Regions from separate parts of the Nonomuraea sp. NPDC050790 genome, predicted to be linked through region 4. Evidence: riboswitches for the same ligand, from Rfam matches in the RefSeq annotation. Region 4 holds a riboswitch; each other region holds the start of a gene.
The links. A riboswitch is a leader RNA that binds a small molecule or an ion and turns the genes downstream of it on or off. The one in region 4 is predicted to bind cyclic di-AMP.
Positions count from the first base shown of each region.

Region 1 (4,450 bases), on a different contig from region 4:
AGATCTCCTCGGGGGCCCGGTCCTCGGCGCGGTAGACCGGCGGGCGGTCGCGCCGCCAGATCGGGTAGGGCGTGATGCTCCTGACGTCCACGCTCCTGTCGGCCGCCGACTCCAGGTGGTTGCCGGGGCCTCGTACGGGCGTCGGCGGTCGGCCGCCGGGCGGGATCGCCCCGGAGCCCGTCTTGGGCGGCGGCTTGCGCAGCAGCGCCGACGCGCGTCCGAACAGGCGCAGCGCGCTGCGTTCCAGCAGGTCGGTCATCCGCTGGATGATCTCGCGCGCGGTCGTCCTGGCGCCGCCGACGGCGGGACCCACGGCGGCCAGCGAGGCGCCGCCCGTGGGACCGGAGAGCGCGACCAGCCGTGAGACGTGCAGCGCCAGCCGTATGATCAGGACGATCAGCGCCACCTTCATGGCGAGCACGATCAACGCGGACAGTCGCAGCGCGCCGCCGATGAGTAGCGCGGCGGTGACCGCGTCTCCGGAGCGATCCGAGGTGTCGCGCCACTCGCCGTCGAACGCCCTGACCCCTTCGCCGTCGTTCCCGGCCGTGGTCCTGGCGGCGTGCGCGGCCGCGGTGGAGGAGACGCGCGCCGCCGTCATCGCGAAGGCGATCCACCGGGTCCCTGCCTCGTACAGGCGGTCCTCGTCGGCTAGCGGCCAGGAGACCACGAGGTTGAGCAGCATGGCCAGCCCCGGCGGTGGCTGCAGCGCCACGTTGCCTCCTTGCCCGGTGATCACGTCCGACGCGCCACCCTACTGGGGCGGTGCGGTGGGCGCACTCAGTGCATGGAGATGTGGGGGTGGTCGAAATGGTTCTCGGTGACGCTGCCGCGGTCGCTCATCGCCCGCCAGCCCGAGCCCATGTTGATGCGCTGCTTCCAGATCACGTACTTCACGCCGAAGCGGTCCTTGTTCTTGATCGCCCAGGCCGCGATCTGGTCGCCGAGGGCCTGGTTGGCGGCCGTGGGCATGGAGCCGCCGGTGCTCATCATGAAGTCGCAGGCGCGGCCCAGCGGGTGCTCGCCGCCGCCGCCCGAGCGGTAGCAGCCGACCTCGAAGGGCAGGTTGAAGGTCTTCTTGATCTCGTCGCGGATGATCCGCATGCGGGAGGTGATGTTGTCGGAGCCGGAGGGCAGCTCGGGGGCCCAGGAGCCGTTGTTGCGCTTGCCGGTGCCGTACGGCATGAGGTCCTGGAGCTTGTCCTTGATGTCCTTGATGACGCCCTCGGCGGCCACGCGTTCCTTGGCGACGGTCTCGGCCTGCCCGGCGATCTGGGTGGTGAGCGAGGCGGCCTCGTCGGCGGCCTTCTTCTTCTGGTCGCGGGCGGCGGCGACGCCCGCGATGACCGCCTGCTCCTCGTCGGTGAGCTGCTCCAGTACGGCCGCGCCCGGCGCGTCCGGCGTGTACAGGAAGGGGGGCAGTGAGGTGCCGGTGCCCTGGTAGCGGAGCTGGGCGATCTCGGCCACCCGCCGCTCGGCGTCCACCAGCGCCTGCTCGGCGGCGGCCAGGCGGTCCTGGGCGGCCTTCTCGGCGTCCTTCGCCTTGGCGAGGGCCACGCGCTTGCCGTTGTAACTCTCGATGAGCGTGTCGACCTTGGTGTTGAGCTTCTTCAGCTCGGCCCGCAACTGCTTCTCGCTCGGCTTGGGCGCGGCCTGCGCGGTCGCCGGGGTGAGCGCCACAGCTGCGGCGGTGATCAGACCGATGGCCAAAGTCGCGGGGGACGCAACCGCCACGTGGGGCATTCCTCTCCATCTGCCGGCCGGGTTAGCTGACGGGTTCGGGCTGGGAGATGCCCTACCACCGAAGTGGATTCACCCCAGGTGAGGGTGGGTCCCCGGCTCCCGGGCAACACGCCCGGGATTAGGCGGCAACGGCTGTGACAACCGGTGCGTGAGGGATATTAGTAGTAAATCCCTGGTAACGCGACTTCAAGTGGAAACCAATTAGTGATCTACCTGTGATCGAAGGAGCCGCGCGGCCTCCTCGGGCAGCACGTCGTTGATGAAGGCCCCCATCGCCGACTCCGAACCCGCCAGGTACTTGAGCTTGCCGGGCGCGCGCCTGATCGAGAACAGCTCCAGGTGGAGATGTCCCAGCTCACGAAGGTGCCGCACCGGCGCCTGATGCCACGCCGAGATGTACGGCATGGCCACCCCGAAGATCCCGTCCAGCGCCCGCAGCACCGAGGTGTAGAGCGGCGCGAACGCCGCCCGCTCGGCCGAGGTCAGCGCCGCGAGGTCCGGCACCTGCCGGTGCGGGTAGAGATGCACCTCGTACGGCCAGCGCGCCGCGGCCGGCACGAAGGCGGTCCACAGGTCGTTGGCGGCCACGACCCGCTCCCCGGCCCGCTCGGCGGCCAGCACGTCCGCGAACAGCCCCGGCCGCCGTTGCGCCGCCGCGAGCTGCTGCCTGGTCCGCGGCGTCACGTACGGATAGGCGTAGATCTGCCCGTGCGGGTGGGTCAGCGTGATCCCGATCTCCTCGCCCCGGTTCTCGAACACGAAGACCTGCTCGACGCCCTCGATCGCGGACAGCTCGGCGGTGCGGTCCGCCCACGCCTCCATGACCAGCTCGACCTGCGCGTCGCTCAGCCGGGAGAACGAGGAGGAGTGGTCCGAGGTAAAGCACACCACCTCACACCGCCCCGCACCCGGCCGCACCTCACTCAAGCCCCCCACGTCCCGATAAGTCCCAAAATTTCCGCTGAAAGAGGGGAACCTGTTCTCGAACACCACCACGTCATAGTCGTGTGCCGGGATCTCCGAGGCCCGCGTGCCGGTCGACGGGCACAACGGGCACTCGTCGGCAGGCGGCATGAACGTCCGCGTCTGCCGGTGCCCCGCGATCGCGATCCACTCCTCGGTCAGCGGGTCGTAGCGCAGCTCGGAGGCGACCGGCCGGGGGTCGAGCGGCCGCCGGTCCACCGCGCTCCTGTCGGCGTCGTCGCGCCGGTCGAAGTAGATCAGCTCTCGCCCGTCGGCCAGGTGGGTGATGGTGCGCTTCACTGCGTGCCCTCCGCGATGATCAGTTCTCCGACGCGCTCCGCCAGCTCGGCCCGCGCCTCGGCGGGCAGCCCCTGGTCGGTGATGACAACGTCGGCCTCGTTCAGGTCGGCGATCGTGCTGATGCCGACGGTGTTCCACTTGGTGTGGTCGGCGGGCACGACGAGGCGGTGCGCGGCGGCCACCAGCTCCCTGTCGGTCTCCGACTCCAGCAGGTTCGGCGTGGTGAAGCCGGCCCGCACGCTCATGCCGTGCACGCCCAGGAACAGCGTGTCCACGTGCAGCCGGCGGATGGCGGCGACCGCGACGGGGCCGACCAGCGCGTCGGAGGGCGTGCGCACGCCGCCGGTCAGCACGACCGTGCGGTCGGCGCGCGGGGCGCGGTGGAAGACGTCCGCCACCGGGACCGAGTTCGTGATGACGGTGAGGTCGGCGACCGAGACCAGGTGATGGGCCAGCGCCCACGTGGTGGTGCCCGCCGACAGGGCGACCGCGGTGCCCGGCCCGACCAGTGCGGCCGCGCGGCGCGCGATCGCCTCCTTCTCCTGCTGCTGGCGGGCGGACTTGGCGGTGAAGCCCGGCTCCTCGGTGGATCCGGGTCCGAGCGCGGTCGCGCCGCCGTGCACCTTCTCCAGCAGGCCGCGCTCGGCCAGCGACTCGAGGTCGCGCCTGACCGTCATGTCGGAGACGCCGAGCTCGCGCACGAGGTCGGCCACGCGGACGCCGCCGCTGGCCCGGACCCGTTCGAGGATCGTCTGCTGCCGCTGCTGCGCGAGCACGCGCCCTCCTTCCAACAAGTTCAAACAGATTATGACATGAACATGTTGAAGAATGTGAGGACGCTTGCCGGGGGCCCTGGTCTGGGATACGCATGCCGTACCGCTCAAAGACCCCGCTCAAGGGAGGACGACGGATGGCAAGGCGCGCCCGCAAGTCCAGAGCACGCAAGAAGAAGAAGGCCAACCACGGCAAGCGCCCCGCAGCGCGCTGACGGTCACCCGGCCGCGGTGAGCTCCTTCACGGCGGCCGAAACCGCCCGGTGGAACGTCGGGTAGGCGTAGATCATCTCGTCCAGCCTGGTGAGCGGCACGCGCGCGTGGACGGCCAGCGTGAGCAGCCCCAGCACCTCGCCGCCGGGCGGGGCCGCGACCGTCGCCCCGACCAGGACGCCGTCGGCGGCCACCAGCTTGACCAGCCCCTCCGCCTGGGCGATGTAGCCGCGGGTGCCCAGGTCGCCGACGGCGGTGCGCACGTCCAGGCCCTGGTCGCGGGCCTGCGCCTCGGTCAGGCCCACCGAGCCGATCTCGGGGTCGGTGAAGGTCACCCGGGGCACGGCGTGGTACTCGGCCTCGTGGACCGCTTCGCCGAGGATCTCCTTGACCACGATGTTCGCGTGGTACATCGACATGTGCGTGAACGCGCCCTTGCCGACCGCGTCGCCGATCGC
Region 1 is NZ_JBITGF010000007.1:633,776-638,225, forward strand. It holds gene ACIBEJ_RS36140 (hypothetical protein) at 1-715, opposite strand, end outside; gene ACIBEJ_RS36145 (coiled-coil domain-containing protein) at 781-1,734, opposite strand; cyclic di-AMP (ydaO/yuaA leader) riboswitch at 1,741-1,878, opposite strand; gene galT (galactose-1-phosphate uridylyltransferase) at 1,945-3,006, opposite strand; gene ACIBEJ_RS36155 (DeoR/GlpR family DNA-binding transcription regulator) at 3,003-3,782, opposite strand; gene ACIBEJ_RS36160 (50S ribosomal protein bL37) at 3,917-3,994, shown strand; gene ACIBEJ_RS36165 (dihydrolipoyl dehydrogenase family protein) at 3,998-4,450, opposite strand, start outside.
Region 1: it holds a riboswitch for cyclic di-AMP, as region 4 does, so the genes downstream of both, ACIBEJ_RS36145 (coiled-coil domain-containing protein) here and ACIBEJ_RS30060 (CHAP domain-containing protein) in region 4, are expected to answer to the same signal.

Region 2 (4,450 bases), on a different contig from region 4:
GTCGGCGGGCGGCGGCGACATCAGCGTCGCGCTCGCCTCGGGCGTGGGCGGCGCGACCTGCGGACCCGGCGTGGACATGATCGAGGTCAGCGTCCGCACCCGCGCCGGGTGGTCGAGCGCGAGCTGCTGGGCGATCATCCCGCCCATCGACGCGCCGACGACGTGCGCCGCGGGCCAGCCGAGCGCGTCGAGCAGCCCGGCCGCGTCCCGCGCCATGTCCGCCAGCAGGTACGGCGAAGCGGGCGACCCGAATTCCGGAACGCCCGCCTCGTGCAGGTGTGTGGACTCACCGGCGTCGCGGTTGTCGAACCTGACGACGTGGTGGCCCTGCTCGGCGAGGAGCTCGCAGAACTCCTCGTCCCAGTGGATGAGCTGGGCGCCGAGCCCCATGATGAGCAGCAGCGGCCGTGCGTCCGGCGAGCCGAAGCTGTCGTAGACGATCTCGATGCCGTTGACGGCCGCGCGTTCGCTCATGAGGAACAGAATCACATTCTGTTCCTCATGAGTAAAGAGGTCAGCGCTCGAACGCCTTGCGGATGCGGCCGCGGGCCAGGAACAGGCCGCCGCCCAGGAAGGCCAGGCCGCTGACGAGGGCGAGGCCGCCCACGCCGTTGGACTCGGTCTCGCGGTTGGTGACCGCCGCGGCCAGCTCGGCCTGCGGCGCCTTCTCCTCGCGAGCCTTCTCCGGCGCCTTCTCCGCGACCTGCGCGGGCGCGGCGGGCTTGTCCTCTTCCTTCTTCTCGATCTTCTTCTCCGCGGTCACGACCGGGGGCTTGGCCGGGTTGGCGTCCTTGCGGGACCAGGCGCCGGTGGAGAAGGCGACGGGGTGGTTCTTCTTGCCCACGCCCGGGCCCCACTTGGTGATGACGTAGTCGATCTTGATGTGGCCCTGGCCGCCGACGCCGTCGACGGTCAGCGAGCTGGAGTTGAACTTGCCGCCGGTCAGCGAGGCGAAGGTCTTGGCGTCGAGGTCGAGCATGATGCCGCGGTTCGACGGTACGCCCGGGCCGCGGTCACCGACGAAGAACGGCTCCTTCTTGCCCTTGTAGATGACGTAGCCCTCGGTGAGCAGGGGCCAGCTCGGGCTGGCGGCCAGGCCCTTCTGCATGGGCTTGCCGGAGGCGGGAAGGCCGGTGTCGCCGTTGCGACCGGAGGCGTCGTCCCAGTAGTACGAAGCGGTGGTGGAGCCCTTGAGCAGGGGCTTCTTTTCGGAGAAGTCGTCCGCGTGTGCGGTTGCGCCGGTGCCGAGGGTGACCGCGCCGATGACGGCGGCGGAGGCGAGCATGGTGAAAGAACGCATGCCAAAGCGGGAAGACATGAAGAAGAGAAGTCCTTTGTGCGGGGACAGGGGAAAACGCGCTCGTCAAAGCGGCGTAGCCGGGCACAAAGCCGAACGGACGCTACGCGCTGGCGCGAAGTGGAGCTTGGGGAAGGGGGCCGCTCAGTAGGCGGCGGGTGAAACTACGCGGAATGGGGGCTCATCGCGGTGGTGCATGAAAAGATCAGTCCTCTCCATCTCGCCTACCGGGTTAGCTGACGGGTTCGGGCGTGGAGATGCCCTACCGACGCGGACGTCGGATTCACCCCAAAGGAACATTGGTTCCCCGGTTCCCGCGGGTACGGGATTCGGCGCCAGCCGGAGGCCTCTTCCTGCTGAAGGGCCAGGTCGCCGGGCTGGTATAGCTATGGACTGTAAGTGCCAAACACGTCAAAAGCAAAACAATCGCCATGAAACGGGCGAAGATCTACCTAAGAAGGTCAAGAAAAAGGGGGGTACGGCAATGCCGTACCCCCTCGGAACGTCGGCTCAGCCGCCGCTCTTGCGCCGGAACGAACGCTTGCTGGCAGCAGGGCCGTGCGCGCCGTGGATCTTCGACTGATCCGTGCCCCTGCCACCCGCACCCGAGTCGGTGTGCTGGTTGCGCTTACGCTCCAGGGCCTCCCGGAACTTGCGCTTCATCTCGTCCTCGGGAGTTTCGCTGACTTCCGGCTCCGGTGATTCCGCCATGAGGACCTCCTGGTGTTGGGGACCACAACAGCTTCGCACGACGGCCGACCTGACGCGAAACCGGGCACCGCTCAGCCCAGGCGGGCCAGCTCCTCCTCGGTGAGTTCGAGGTCGGCCGCGGCCAGGGAGTCGAGGATCGTCGCCGGGCGGCTCGAACCCGGGATCGGGATCATCACCGGGCTCCTGGCCAGCTCCCAGGCCAGGCAGACACGCTGCGGGGAGACCCCGCGCTCGGCCGCGACCTGCCCGAAGGCGGCGTGGCGGCTGCCCAGGCGGCCCACGTGGTTCATGCCGCCGAGCGGCTCCCACGGCAGGAAGGCCACGCCCAGTTCCTCGCAGACGTCCACCTCGGGCTCGCTGCTGCGGAAGCTCGGCGAGTACTGGTTCTGCACGCTCACCAGCCGCCCGCCGAGGATCTCGTTGGCCTGCCTGATCTGGGCCGGGTTCGCGTTGGAGATCCCGGCCATCCTGATCTTCCCGGCCGCCAGCAGGTCCGCGAGCGCGCCGATCGACTCCTCGTACGGCACCGCGGGATCGGGCCGGTGATGCTGGTAGAGCCCGATCGCCTCGACGCCCAGCGCCTTGAGCGAGCGGTCGCAGGCCTGTTTGAGGTACTCGGGCCGGCCGTCCACGGCCCAGCGCCCGCGTGGCCGGGTGTGCCCGCCCTTGGTGGCCACGAGCACCGCGTCCGCGTCGCCGCCCCAGCTCGCCAGCGCCTTGGCGACGATGCGCTCGTTGTGGCCGACCTCGGCCTCGGTCGGCGTGTAGGCGTCGGCCGTGTCGATCAGCGTGATCCCGGCGTCCAGGGCCGCGTGGACGGTCCTGATCGACTGCTCCTCGTCGGGCATGTGGCCCTCCACCGACATCGGCATGGCGCCGAGCCCGATGGCACTGACACTCATCTGACCGATCAGTCGTGTCTGCATGCGTCCATGGTCATACATTCCGGCGCCTGAGTCGCCGTCGTGACCGTGAACAGGCCGATCTTCTCCCTCCTGCTGACGACGTCGGCGTAGCCGGCCTCGACGGCCCAGGCGTGCAGGCGCTCGGCGGGGCGGCACTTCATCACCCACAGCCGCCCGTCGCGGTTGGGCAGCACGTTGGCGATGAACTCCAGTTGCGGGTGGCGGGTCTGCGTGGTGAAGATCAGCACGCCGTCGGGCGCGAGCAGGTCGCGGAGCCTGGCCAGCGACTTCCTGATCGTCTCGTCGTCCAGGATCAGCTCGTACAGCCCGCTGACCACGATGATGTCGGCCGGCCGGTCCAGGGGCTCCGGGTCGAAGGCGTCGCCCCGCTCGTAGCGGACGTTCGAGAGGCCGCGCTCCCCCGCCAGTTCCCTGCCCAGCCGCAGGCCGGCCTCGGCCAGGTCGCGGCAGACGACCTCGACCTCGGGCTGCTCCCTGGCGACGTCCTGGAGGTAGCGGCCGGGTCCCGCGGCCACGTCGAGGATGAGCGCGCGGCCCGCCCGCGCCGAGACCTCGTCCCTGATGACCTCCTTGAGCAGGTCGCGGCGGGCGCGGATGGCCCGCCAGCCGATCGAGTTCAGGTAGATCCGGTCGAGGGGCCAGCCGTGGGCCTTGTTGACGTAGACGTAGTCGAGCATGGTGCCGCTGTCGAAGCCGTGGCGGTAGCCGATGCGGATGCCGCGGCTGGTACGGCCGGCGGTGCGCATCAGGAGCCGCATGAGTGCCCACTTCATGAAATTTCACCCTTCGGGAGTTGTTGGGAGCGCAGGAGGTGGTGCGCCGTCTCCAGGTCGGGGACGGGCGGCAGGAAACGGACGGTCACGGGGGCGCGGCTCAGGCGGCCGTGCACCGGCAGGACCCGGCCCGTCCCCTCCAGCAGGACCGGGACGATCGGGACACCGGCCGCCTCGGCCAGCCGCGCCGCCCCGCGGTGGAAGTCGCCGACGCGGCCGTCGCGCGAGCGGGTGCCCTCCGGGTAGACGACCAGGACACGGCCTTGTCTCAGCAGGTGTACGGCTGCCGCCAGGTCACGGGAACCGCCGCCGCCGCGCCGTACCGGGAAGCCGGAGACCAGCGTCCGGCAGACCAGCGCCCGCGCGCGGCCGGCGAACCAGTAGTCGGCCGCCGCCGCCACGGACGGGCGCAGCCGCGCGGGCAGCGCGGCCAGCAGGGCGGCGGTGTCGGCGTGGGAGCAGTGGTTGGCGACCACGACGCACGGGCCGCCGGGCGGCGGACCCTCCACGGCCAGGCCGCCGCTGCAGGCGAAGGCGGCCCGCCACAGCCGCCGCCGCATCACGGCCCCGAGGCTCACGGCAGCACCACCACTACGGCGAGGGCCACGAGCAGGGAGTCCACGCGGTCGAGCAGGCCGCCGAAGCCGGGCAGCCAGGTTCCGGCGTCCTTGACCTTCGCGCCGCGCTTGAGCATCGACTCCAGCAGGTCGCCGAGCGGCGCTCCGGCGGCCACGGCCAGGGCG
Region 2 is NZ_JBITGF010000013.1:51,190-55,639, forward strand. It holds gene ACIBEJ_RS45640 (alpha/beta fold hydrolase) at 1-474, opposite strand, end outside; gene ACIBEJ_RS45645 (hypothetical protein) at 515-1,318, opposite strand; cyclic di-AMP (ydaO/yuaA leader) riboswitch at 1,504-1,642, opposite strand; gene ACIBEJ_RS45650 (DUF5302 domain-containing protein) at 1,808-2,008, opposite strand; gene ACIBEJ_RS45655 (aldo/keto reductase) at 2,080-2,934, opposite strand; gene ACIBEJ_RS45660 (class I SAM-dependent methyltransferase family protein) at 2,919-3,707, opposite strand; gene ACIBEJ_RS45665 (lysophospholipid acyltransferase family protein) at 3,704-4,285, opposite strand; gene ACIBEJ_RS45670 (phosphatidate cytidylyltransferase) at 4,282-4,450, opposite strand, start outside.
Region 2: it holds a riboswitch for cyclic di-AMP, as region 4 does, so the genes downstream of both, ACIBEJ_RS45645 (hypothetical protein) here and ACIBEJ_RS30060 (CHAP domain-containing protein) in region 4, are expected to answer to the same signal.

Region 3 (4,450 bases), on a different contig from region 4:
CGTCGCCCGACCATAGCGCCACGCCGATGCCACCCGTGGGGCAGGTAGCCCCTGGGGATGACCTGGGCGACTGACAGCCTAATGCCAGTCTCTCCAGGCTCCTTACCGGATCAGGGGAAATTCTTGGGGCGTCAGGCCCGCCCGTGCTCGCGCGGATCTTTGACCACCCGCGTTCCGGCCAGCCTGTCATGTGGCCCGCGCAGTTGGGGCCGGTCGATGAGGATGAGCATCCCCACCCCGAACGCCACTACCGCGGCCACCAGATCGAGCACCGGAATGCCCATCAACATCGTCGGGCCCGGATACAGCAGAGCGCGTTTCAGCAGCCCGCCGGAGGTGACATCGGCGCCGCCCGCGGGAACCACGCGAATCCGCATGATCGCCTGTCCGAAGGTTCGCCCGCCCGCGGAATGCGACACGCAGTCGTAGACCGTATAGAAGAGCCCTGCGACGAACCAAGCGAAGACCTCGGGCAGCCGCCCGTCGAAGACCTCCAGCAGCCCTACAGACCGGAAGAACGTCCACAGCGCGATGAACAGAATGTAATAGAACACGCCGAAGACCAGAGCCTCAATGAGGCGCGCGACCAGCCGCTCCCACCATTCGGCGGTCACTGTGCGTTGGGCGGGCGCGGCCATAGCCTCAACCTCTCGACGGCCTATTGATCGGCTGTCTCCTCATTTTGGTACGGCCGGGCCCCACATGAAACAGGGGCCACCGGACGGCGGCCCCTGAATCCATGACCACGACCACTACTTGATCTTGACCACCACGGTACGCGCCACCTTGTCGGCGAACGTCTGCTGCAGCGGCTTGTCCCACAGCTGCGAGGCGCCGTTCAGCGCGACGAAGATGTAGCCGAGCCAGCCCAGGAACGGAATGCCCGAGATCAGGTATCCGCCCCACGTGACGCCGGCCCGCTTCAGCGCGGCGTCGGTGGGCAGCCCGCCGGTCGGCATGGCGCCGCCGACCTGAACGATCTTGATGCCCATGACGATCTTGCCGAGCGTCTGGCCGTTCATCTTGGTCATGATGAGCTCGTAGGCGATATAGAGCGCCCCGATCAGCACACCCGCGATGAGTCCGACGAGCACCGGGCCGAAGAAGCCCGACGTGGAACCGTCGAGGGAGCTGTACGTCGCCAGGAAGATCCCGGCCATGATCAGGCTGACCACCCAGTAGACGATGCCGAACAGCACACCGTCGATGATTCGGGCGACCAGGCGCTGCCACCACTCGGCCAGGGGGGCCGGCGCGCCGGGCGGCTGTACGCCCACCGGCTGACCGTACTGCTGGCCGTAGCCGGGCTGGTAGCCCTGCTGACCGTAGCCCTGGGGCTGCTGGCCGTATCCGGGCTGCTGGCCATAGCCGGGCTGCTGCTGGCCGTAACCCGGCTGGGCGTACTGCTGCCCGGACGGGGGCTGCTGGCCGTAACCGGGCTGCTGGCCGTAACCCGGCTGCGAGCCGGGCTGCTGACCGTAGCCGGGCTGCTGCTGGCCGTATCCGGGCTGGGAGCCTGGTTGCTGGCCGTACCCGGGTTGCTGCTGGCCATAGCCGGGCTGGGACTGGGGCTGCTGACCGTAACCGGGCTGCTGGCCGTAGTCGGGTTGCTGCTGGCCGTAACCCGGCTGCGAGCCGGGCTGCTGGCCATAACCAGGCTGCTGCTGACCGTAGCCGGGCTGGGAGCCTGACTGCTGGCCGTACTGCTGCTGGCTGTAGTCGGGCTGGCCGTATCCGGGTTGCTGCTGGCCGTAGCCAGGCTGCGAACCGGGCTGCTGACCGTAGCCGGGCTGCTGACCGTATCCCTGCTGCTGGCCGTACTGGGGCTGGCCATAACCGGGCTGGGAGCCGGACTGCTGTCCGTATCCCTGCTGGCCGTAGGGGTCACCGTCATGGCGGTAGCCCACGACCGTCACGTCCGGGTCGGGCTCGCCCTGTGCGTGGCCCGCGTTGTGCTGTCCGTATTCGGGGGTCCCGGAATTGTCGCCGGGATCGTCCTGTGGATACGGCGGCTGTCCGGTGCTCACCGTGTCACCTCGCTTCGAGTGTGCATGTGGCACATGTCAGGACACATGCCTTCGCTGCCCAACGTATCGACATAGGTATCTACAATCACCTTTCCCTTTGGTCGAGGTCCGAGTCAAACGACGGGAGGTGGAGCAACATCCTGGTGTTGCCCAGGGTGTTGGGCTTGACGTGCTCCAAGTCGAGGAACTCGGCTACACCCTCGTCATAGGAGGCGAGCAGCTCGGCATAGACCTCGGGGGACACCGGGGTGCCCTTGATCGGGTTGAACCCATGCGCGGCGAAGAAATCCACCGCGAATGTCAGGCAGAACACCCGCCGCAGGCCGAGTTCGCGGGCCGTACCGATCAAAGCGGTAACGATTTGGCTCCCGACCCCGAGACCGCGGACGTCGGGGTCGACGGCCACGGTGCGAATCTCGGCGAGGTCCTCCCACAACACGTGCAGGGCGCCGCATCCCACGACCTGCCCGTCACGCTCGGCCACCCAGAACTCCTGGACGTCCTCGTAAAGGGTGACCGTGGCCTTTTCCAGCAGGCGAGGCCCGGCTCCGGCATAGGTGTCGACCAGGCGCCTGATCGTCCGGACATCCGGCGTACGAGCTCGCCTGACGACGACCTCGATGTCGGGTACGGCCCGTTCGACGACCTGTTCCATGGCACTTCAGAGTACAGACGCAATTACGGCTGAACCCTATTTGCCCACCTACTTCCCCGAACATCTCACCTAGTGGACGAGCATGCCCGACCACAGGCGACGCCCCCTCGACCACCAGGCGAATACCCGATGACGAGCAATGATTCCCTCGGTGACGCCGATCCTCACGTACGTCCCATGCACCCGCAAAGTGCGCATAAAGTCGCTCTTGTACGGCGGAGCACGTGATCCCCCCGTGACACTTCGGTTGTGAAACCTCAACCGACTTGGCAGTTCTGGTTGAGCACGAACCAGGAGTGCACTAGTGTCCAGCGTCGATGTCACCCGCGCTTTGCGCGCGGCGGCACGCCTAATCCCCTCCCCAGGGGAGCCGGGGACCCGCCGGTGGCCTCAGGCCACCCCGGGGTGAATCCGAGCCACGGCTCGGTAGGGCTGCTCCGGCCCGAACCCGTCAGCTAACCCGGTAGGCGGCCACGAGAGGAGCTGGTTGGTGAAGCGCACGCGTAACCGTGAGGGGAAGCCCGCGGGCAAGCATGCCCGCCCTCCCGAACCAGGCATCAAGAAGCGGTTGGTCGTTCTCACGGCAGCCGTAGCCGCGGTGACGTTCGTCGTCACCCCCCTCGGTTCCGCAGCGGCCGACCCGAAGCCGTCGCTCAAGCAGTTGTCCGAGCAGGCCGAGAAGCTCCACCTGGAGATCGAGACGCTCACCGAGCAGTACAACGGCCAGCGGGTGAAGCTCAAGGACGCCCAGGAGGCCGTCGACGCCGCCAAGAAGACACTGGCCACGAGCGAGGCCGACCTCGCCGCCAAGCGGCACAAGGCGGGGATGCTGGCCCAGAGCGAGTACATGATGGGCGGCTTCAGCCGCGCCCTCGCCTTCGCCGCCTCCGGCGACCCCGACCTCTTCCTCGACCGCGCGGCGACCAGTTACGCGCTGGAGCAGCAGCAGGGCGAGCAGGTCAACCAGGTCACCCGGGCCAGGGAACTGGCCGCGAAGGCCCAGACCGAGGCGAAGACCCGCATCGACGCGGTCTCCAAGATCGTCAACGATCTGGAGGCGCGGCGCGACAAGATCAGCAAGCTGGTCAAGAAGGTCGAGAGCGACCTGTTCCAGCGCGCCATCGGCGAGGCCGGCCGTCCCGGGACCCGTGCGGTCCGGGTCAACCTGCCGATCATCGGCTCCGGCAAGGCGGCCGAGGCGGCCAGGTGGGCGTTGACACAGCAGCTCAAGCCGTACGTGTGGGGGGCCGAGGGGCCCAGTTCCTACGACTGCTCCGGCCTGGTCATGGCGGCGTACCAGCGGGTGGGCATCTCGCTGCCCCACTACACCGGCGACCAGTGGACCGCCGGCACCCGCATCTCCCGCGAGGAACTCCGCCCCGGCGACCTGGTCTTCTTCTACAACGACCTGCACCACGTCGGCATCTACGTCGGCGGCGGCATGATGGTCCACGCCCCCCAGACCGGCGACGTGGTCCGCCTGGCCTCCATCTCCCGCCGCCCCTGGGCAGGCGCCGTCCGCATCGCCGACTAACCCCCACGCGGTACGACGCGCGGGGCACGGCACACGGGTTGTCCGGCGCAGAGCACGGGGCGCGGCGTGCCCGGCGCGCGGCACATGGCACATGGCGCAAGAGTGCGGCCTAGAACGCACGGCGCGCACCGCAAGGCGTGGGGCCGCACGGCACATGCGCACGGCGCGGAGCGCGGGGTGTGCGGCGCACGGCGCGGGGGTGCGCGGCGCCCGATGTCCAGTGTCTGGCGCGCG
Region 3 is NZ_JBITGF010000011.1:84,788-89,237, reverse strand. It holds gene ACIBEJ_RS43000 (RDD family protein) at 132-638, opposite strand; gene ACIBEJ_RS42995 (RDD family protein) at 753-2,027, opposite strand; gene ACIBEJ_RS42990 (amino-acid N-acetyltransferase) at 2,113-2,682, opposite strand; cyclic di-AMP (ydaO/yuaA leader) riboswitch at 3,019-3,167, shown strand; gene ACIBEJ_RS42985 (NlpC/P60 family protein) at 3,173-4,216, shown strand.
Region 3: it holds a riboswitch for cyclic di-AMP, as region 4 does, so the genes downstream of both, ACIBEJ_RS42985 (NlpC/P60 family protein) here and ACIBEJ_RS30060 (CHAP domain-containing protein) in region 4, are expected to answer to the same signal.

Region 4 (4,450 bases):
ACGCCGCTCTCCTCGACCAGGTGCTCGGCGAGCGCGCCGGGGTCGAGGCCGTCGCGCAGCGCCGCGCACGCCAGATGCACGCCCCACGCGCCGAGCAGCTCGACAAGCTCTCTCCGGTACGCCGGCCGTAGCGGACCGGCGGCGTCCTGGAACTCGCGCAGGTCGCTCAGCTCGTCGGCCAGCTCGGCGGGGGAGACCGAGGCCAGCTCGCGCAGCCAGGCCAGATGGCGTTCCTCCAGCGCCTGCGCCCCGGCGGCGACCTTGGCCGCGACCGGGACGACCAGGTAGAACAGGCGGCTCAGGTCGGTGGACCCCCGGTAGACGTCGATGACCTGCTCGGCGCCGTCACGCAGCGGATGGAAGGCCAGCGGGTCGCCGAACGCCGGCGGCCAGCTCTGGTCGCACCTGCTGAGCACGCCGAACGCCTTGAACGGCGTCAGCATGCCGGCTCGGTCGCCGAGGAAGGCGGAGACCGCGGCGACGTCGGGGCCGCTGACGTCCCGGCTGAACAGGTAGAGGACGGCGTCGGCCTGGTCGAGCTCGTCGATGCTCTCCTGGTGGAGCGTCTGGGGGTCGCGGCCCAGCAGCTCCAGCACGGCGGGGTCCTTGACGCCCATCGTGGCCAGGGTGTTGGCGGAGTCCTGGCCGTAGACGCTGCCCAGGCCGGGGGTGTCGACGAGGTGGAAGTCGCGCAGGAACGGGTTGGGCAGGCCGTACTCGACCTTGCGCACGCGCCCGAGGTCGGCGAGGTGGGCCTCGTCGCGGACGGTCCAGCGCGCGAACTGCGCCGGGGCGACCCGGCGCGCGGGGCCGTCGCGGAAGTGCACGGTCAGCGTCGGCCGGGCGGCGTGGACCAGCTCGTTCACGTTGAACGTCAGCTCCTCGCGGCCGGTCACCGCCACGTCCGCGCCGAGCAGCGCGTTGACCAGCGTGGACTTGCCACGCTTGATCTGGCCCGCCACGGCCAGCCGCATGGGCTCGGCGAGCCGGGCCGCGGCGGCGCGCAGGGCGCCGGCCAGCGGGGCGAGTTCGGGGGTCTCGTCGGCCTGGGCCGCGCACTCGCGCAGCATCGTGTCCGCTCGCGCGAGCGCGGGGACGAGCAGATGTTCGGGGGGCATCATCAGGCGCATGTTTAGCGACCGAGCGTGACTCCGTCCACCTCTTGTGTGAAAGGACACGCGAAACCCGCTTTACGGCTGTCCGATACTGAGGTCCGCGAAGACGGCCCGGTGGTCCGTCCCCGGCACGTCGGAGATCTCCACCCGCCGCACCCCGATGGAACGGTCGACGAGGATGTGGTCGATCGTGATGAGCGGCGGGATCGCGCGACCGTGCGGCCACGTCGGGACCAGTCCCTTGCCCACCTGCGCGGCGGCGTCCACGTAGCCGCGGCCGAGCAGGTCGCGGAAGGCGCGGTGGTCCAGGCTGGCGTTGAAGTCGCCGGCGAGGATCCGCCCCGGCGCGGCGGGCGGCAGCGCCGCCATTGCAACGTTCCACTCCGCGTAGAGACGGGGCAACGGCGGGTTCGGGTGCACCGCCACGACCTCCACCGGCCCGGACGGCAGCGCGAGCCTGGCCGCCGGCATGTTGTGCCCGACCGGGGTGAACAGCCCCTCGACCTTGGTCAGCGGGTGGCGCGCGTAGATGCCGCTGCCGGACGGCCCGTCCGCCTCCTCCAGCACGCTGTACGGCAGAAGCCGCCCCAGCCCAGCCGCCTCCAGCGCGGCCACCTGCCGGGGCCGGAGCTCCAGCGCGGTGAACACGTCCACGTCGAACCGCTTGACCAGGTCGATGACCGCCGTGACGTCGGCCCGCCCGAACAGGTTCACGGTCAGCACCCGCAGCGCGGTCCCACCGGCGGGAGCCGGATCGGGAACGACCCTGGGCACGATCACGGCGACCATCGCGGCGGCCGAGACCAGCGCCACCAGAGCGGCGGCACGGTTGCGGAAGAACAGGATCGCCGCGGCGAGCACCGCCAGCACCGCGCCGAGCGGCGTCAGCGTCAGCAACTGGGTGACCGGCCAGCCGATCTCCAGTCCGGTGACACGAGCCAGAGCCCAGGCCGCCAGGAGTACCGCCACCACCCACGACCCCAGGCGTCGCTTCGTCTTCACCAGCCCCGCCCGTCACAGCTTCGAGATTGCCTGAACTTTAAACCGTCCGGAGCCCGAAAGTGTAGTCCCTTGAAGCGTCCTTATCCGGACATTCTTTACCATTACACAATTGCGGTAAGGGGTTGACCGCAACTAGGGTCCTCCTTTATCGGTCGATGACCGACCGACCGCCGAGTCTCCTGGCCGTGCACGCCGGGGGAGCCGGGGACCCACTCGTGTTTCCCGGGGTGAATCCGCTGCTCGCAGCGGTAGGGCACTCCTTCGCCCGAACCCGTCAGCTAACCCGGTAGGCGGCAGAGGAGATCAAGGAGCACGCGTGCGAAACCGCGTTGTCGCCATGCCCGGAAACGGCCGGCGCCCATGAACGCCGACCTCGAGAACGGGATCCAGAAACTGATCGAGGTGCTCGACGCCGAGATCGGCTACACAGAGAAAGGCTCCGGATACACCAAGTTCGGAGAGTGGTACCAGAAGAACGTCGACGGCAGCTACGACTTCTCGAACGCGGCGTGGTGCGACATGTTCCTCGCCTGGGGCGCGGACAAGGCCGGCCTCACCGAGGTGTACGGGCAGTTCGCCTACACCCCCGACCACGCCGCCTGGTTCCGCGACCAGGGGGCGTGGGGGACCAGGCCGGAACCCGGCGCGCTGGTCTTCTACGACTGGTCGGGCGGGAAGAGCCTCGACGGCATCGACCACATCGGCATCGTCACGAAGGTGGACGGCGCCCGCATCACCACCATCGAGGGCAACGTCGACGCCCGCTTCGCCAAGCGGAAGGAGCGCGACCAGAGCAAGGTCGTCGGCTACGGCTACCCCGCCAAGACCGAGGCCGCCGCCGCGTCACGCCAAAACCCCGACACCCCCAACCCGGACACAACCCCTCAATCCCCCGGCCCAGAACAGCCGTCCGACCAGGCTCCTGGGCACCTGGGGCCGAACCTCGCGGCGTCGTCGTCCTCGGCCAAGTTCCTCGCCGCCCCGGCCGCCGAACCGGGCGCGGAGGCGGCGATGGCCGCTCCGCTCCTGCTCGCGGCCCTGGCCATAGCCCTGGTCGCCGGTATGAAGCGGCGCACCCGGCCCGCGTCCTGAGCCGGCGCGCGCCCCTGATCGAGGGACGGGGGCGCGCGCCCGGGGCCGTGGGAAGCGGCCAGCGGGCGTCGTGGCGGCGAGCACCACGTCCGGCGTGAGGAGCGCCGGACGATCGGGCGGTGCTGGGGGCGGCGGGGGGTGGGGGCGGTGGCCTGCCGTAACGGATGGTCTCGGGCGCGCCGCGTCGGGAGGGCGTCAAAAGGTGATGGGCGCGCGTATGGAAGCCGTCAAGAACGGCAAAAGCCCCCAAATCACCCGCTTTGCTTACGGAAGCAAGCAACTTTCCGGAGCTGAGGAGTGGGGATGGCCGACGTCATCTTCGTCGTCCTGACGATCGCGTTGTTCGTGATCCTCGGGCTAGTGGTGAAGGCGGTGGAGCGCCTGTGAGCGCGATCAATGCCACCGGCCTGGTCGTGGCCGTCGGTCTGGTGATCTTCATGGTCGCGGCCCTGCTTTTCCCGGAGCGGTTCTAGTGGGCTGGATCTTCATCGCCTCCCTCGTCCTCGCGCTCGTCCTCACGCACAAGCCGCTGGGCGACTACATGCACCGCGTGTACACGAGCGCCAGGCACAACGTCGTGGAGCGCCTCATCTACCGCCTGCTCGGCGTCCAGGCCGACGCCGAGCAGCGCTGGGCCGTCTACGCGCGCGGCGTCCTGGCCTTCTCGGTCGTCTCCCTCCTCTTCCTGTACGGCCTGCAGCGCCTCCAGGACAAGCTCTTCCTGAGCCTGGGCTTCGCCCCCGTCCCCGACCACGTCGCCTGGAACACCGCCGTCAGCTTCGTCACCAACACGAACTGGCAGGCGTACTCCGGCGAGTCGACGATGGGCCACCTGGTCCAGATGTCCGGCCTGGCCGTGCAGAACTTCGTCTCGGCCGCGGTCGGCATGGCCGTCGCGATCACGCTGGTACGCGGCTTCGCCCGCAGGGGCACCGACACCCTCGGCAACTTCTGGGTGGACCTGGTGCGCGGCACCGTCCGCATCCTGCTGCCGATCGCCTTCGTCGGCGCGCTGATCCTGGTGGCGGGCGGCCTGGTGCAGAACTTCGCCGGACCGCACGAGATCGCCGGCCTGACCGGCCCCACGAACATGACCGGCGGCCCCGTGGCCAGCCAGGAGGTCATCAAGGAGCTCGGCACCAACGGCGGCGGGTTCTACAACACCAACTCGGCGCACCCGTTCGAGAACGCCACCTCCTGGACCAACTGGTTCGAGATCTTCCTCATCCTGCTGATTCCGT
Region 4 is NZ_JBITGF010000006.1:138,786-143,235, forward strand. It holds gene ACIBEJ_RS30050 (dynamin family protein) at 1-1,121, opposite strand, end outside; gene ACIBEJ_RS30055 (endonuclease/exonuclease/phosphatase family protein) at 1,191-2,117, opposite strand; cyclic di-AMP (ydaO/yuaA leader) riboswitch at 2,276-2,423, shown strand; gene ACIBEJ_RS30060 (CHAP domain-containing protein) at 2,478-3,209, shown strand; gene kdpF (K(+)-transporting ATPase subunit F) at 3,593-3,682, shown strand; gene kdpA (potassium-transporting ATPase subunit KdpA) at 3,682-4,450, shown strand, end outside.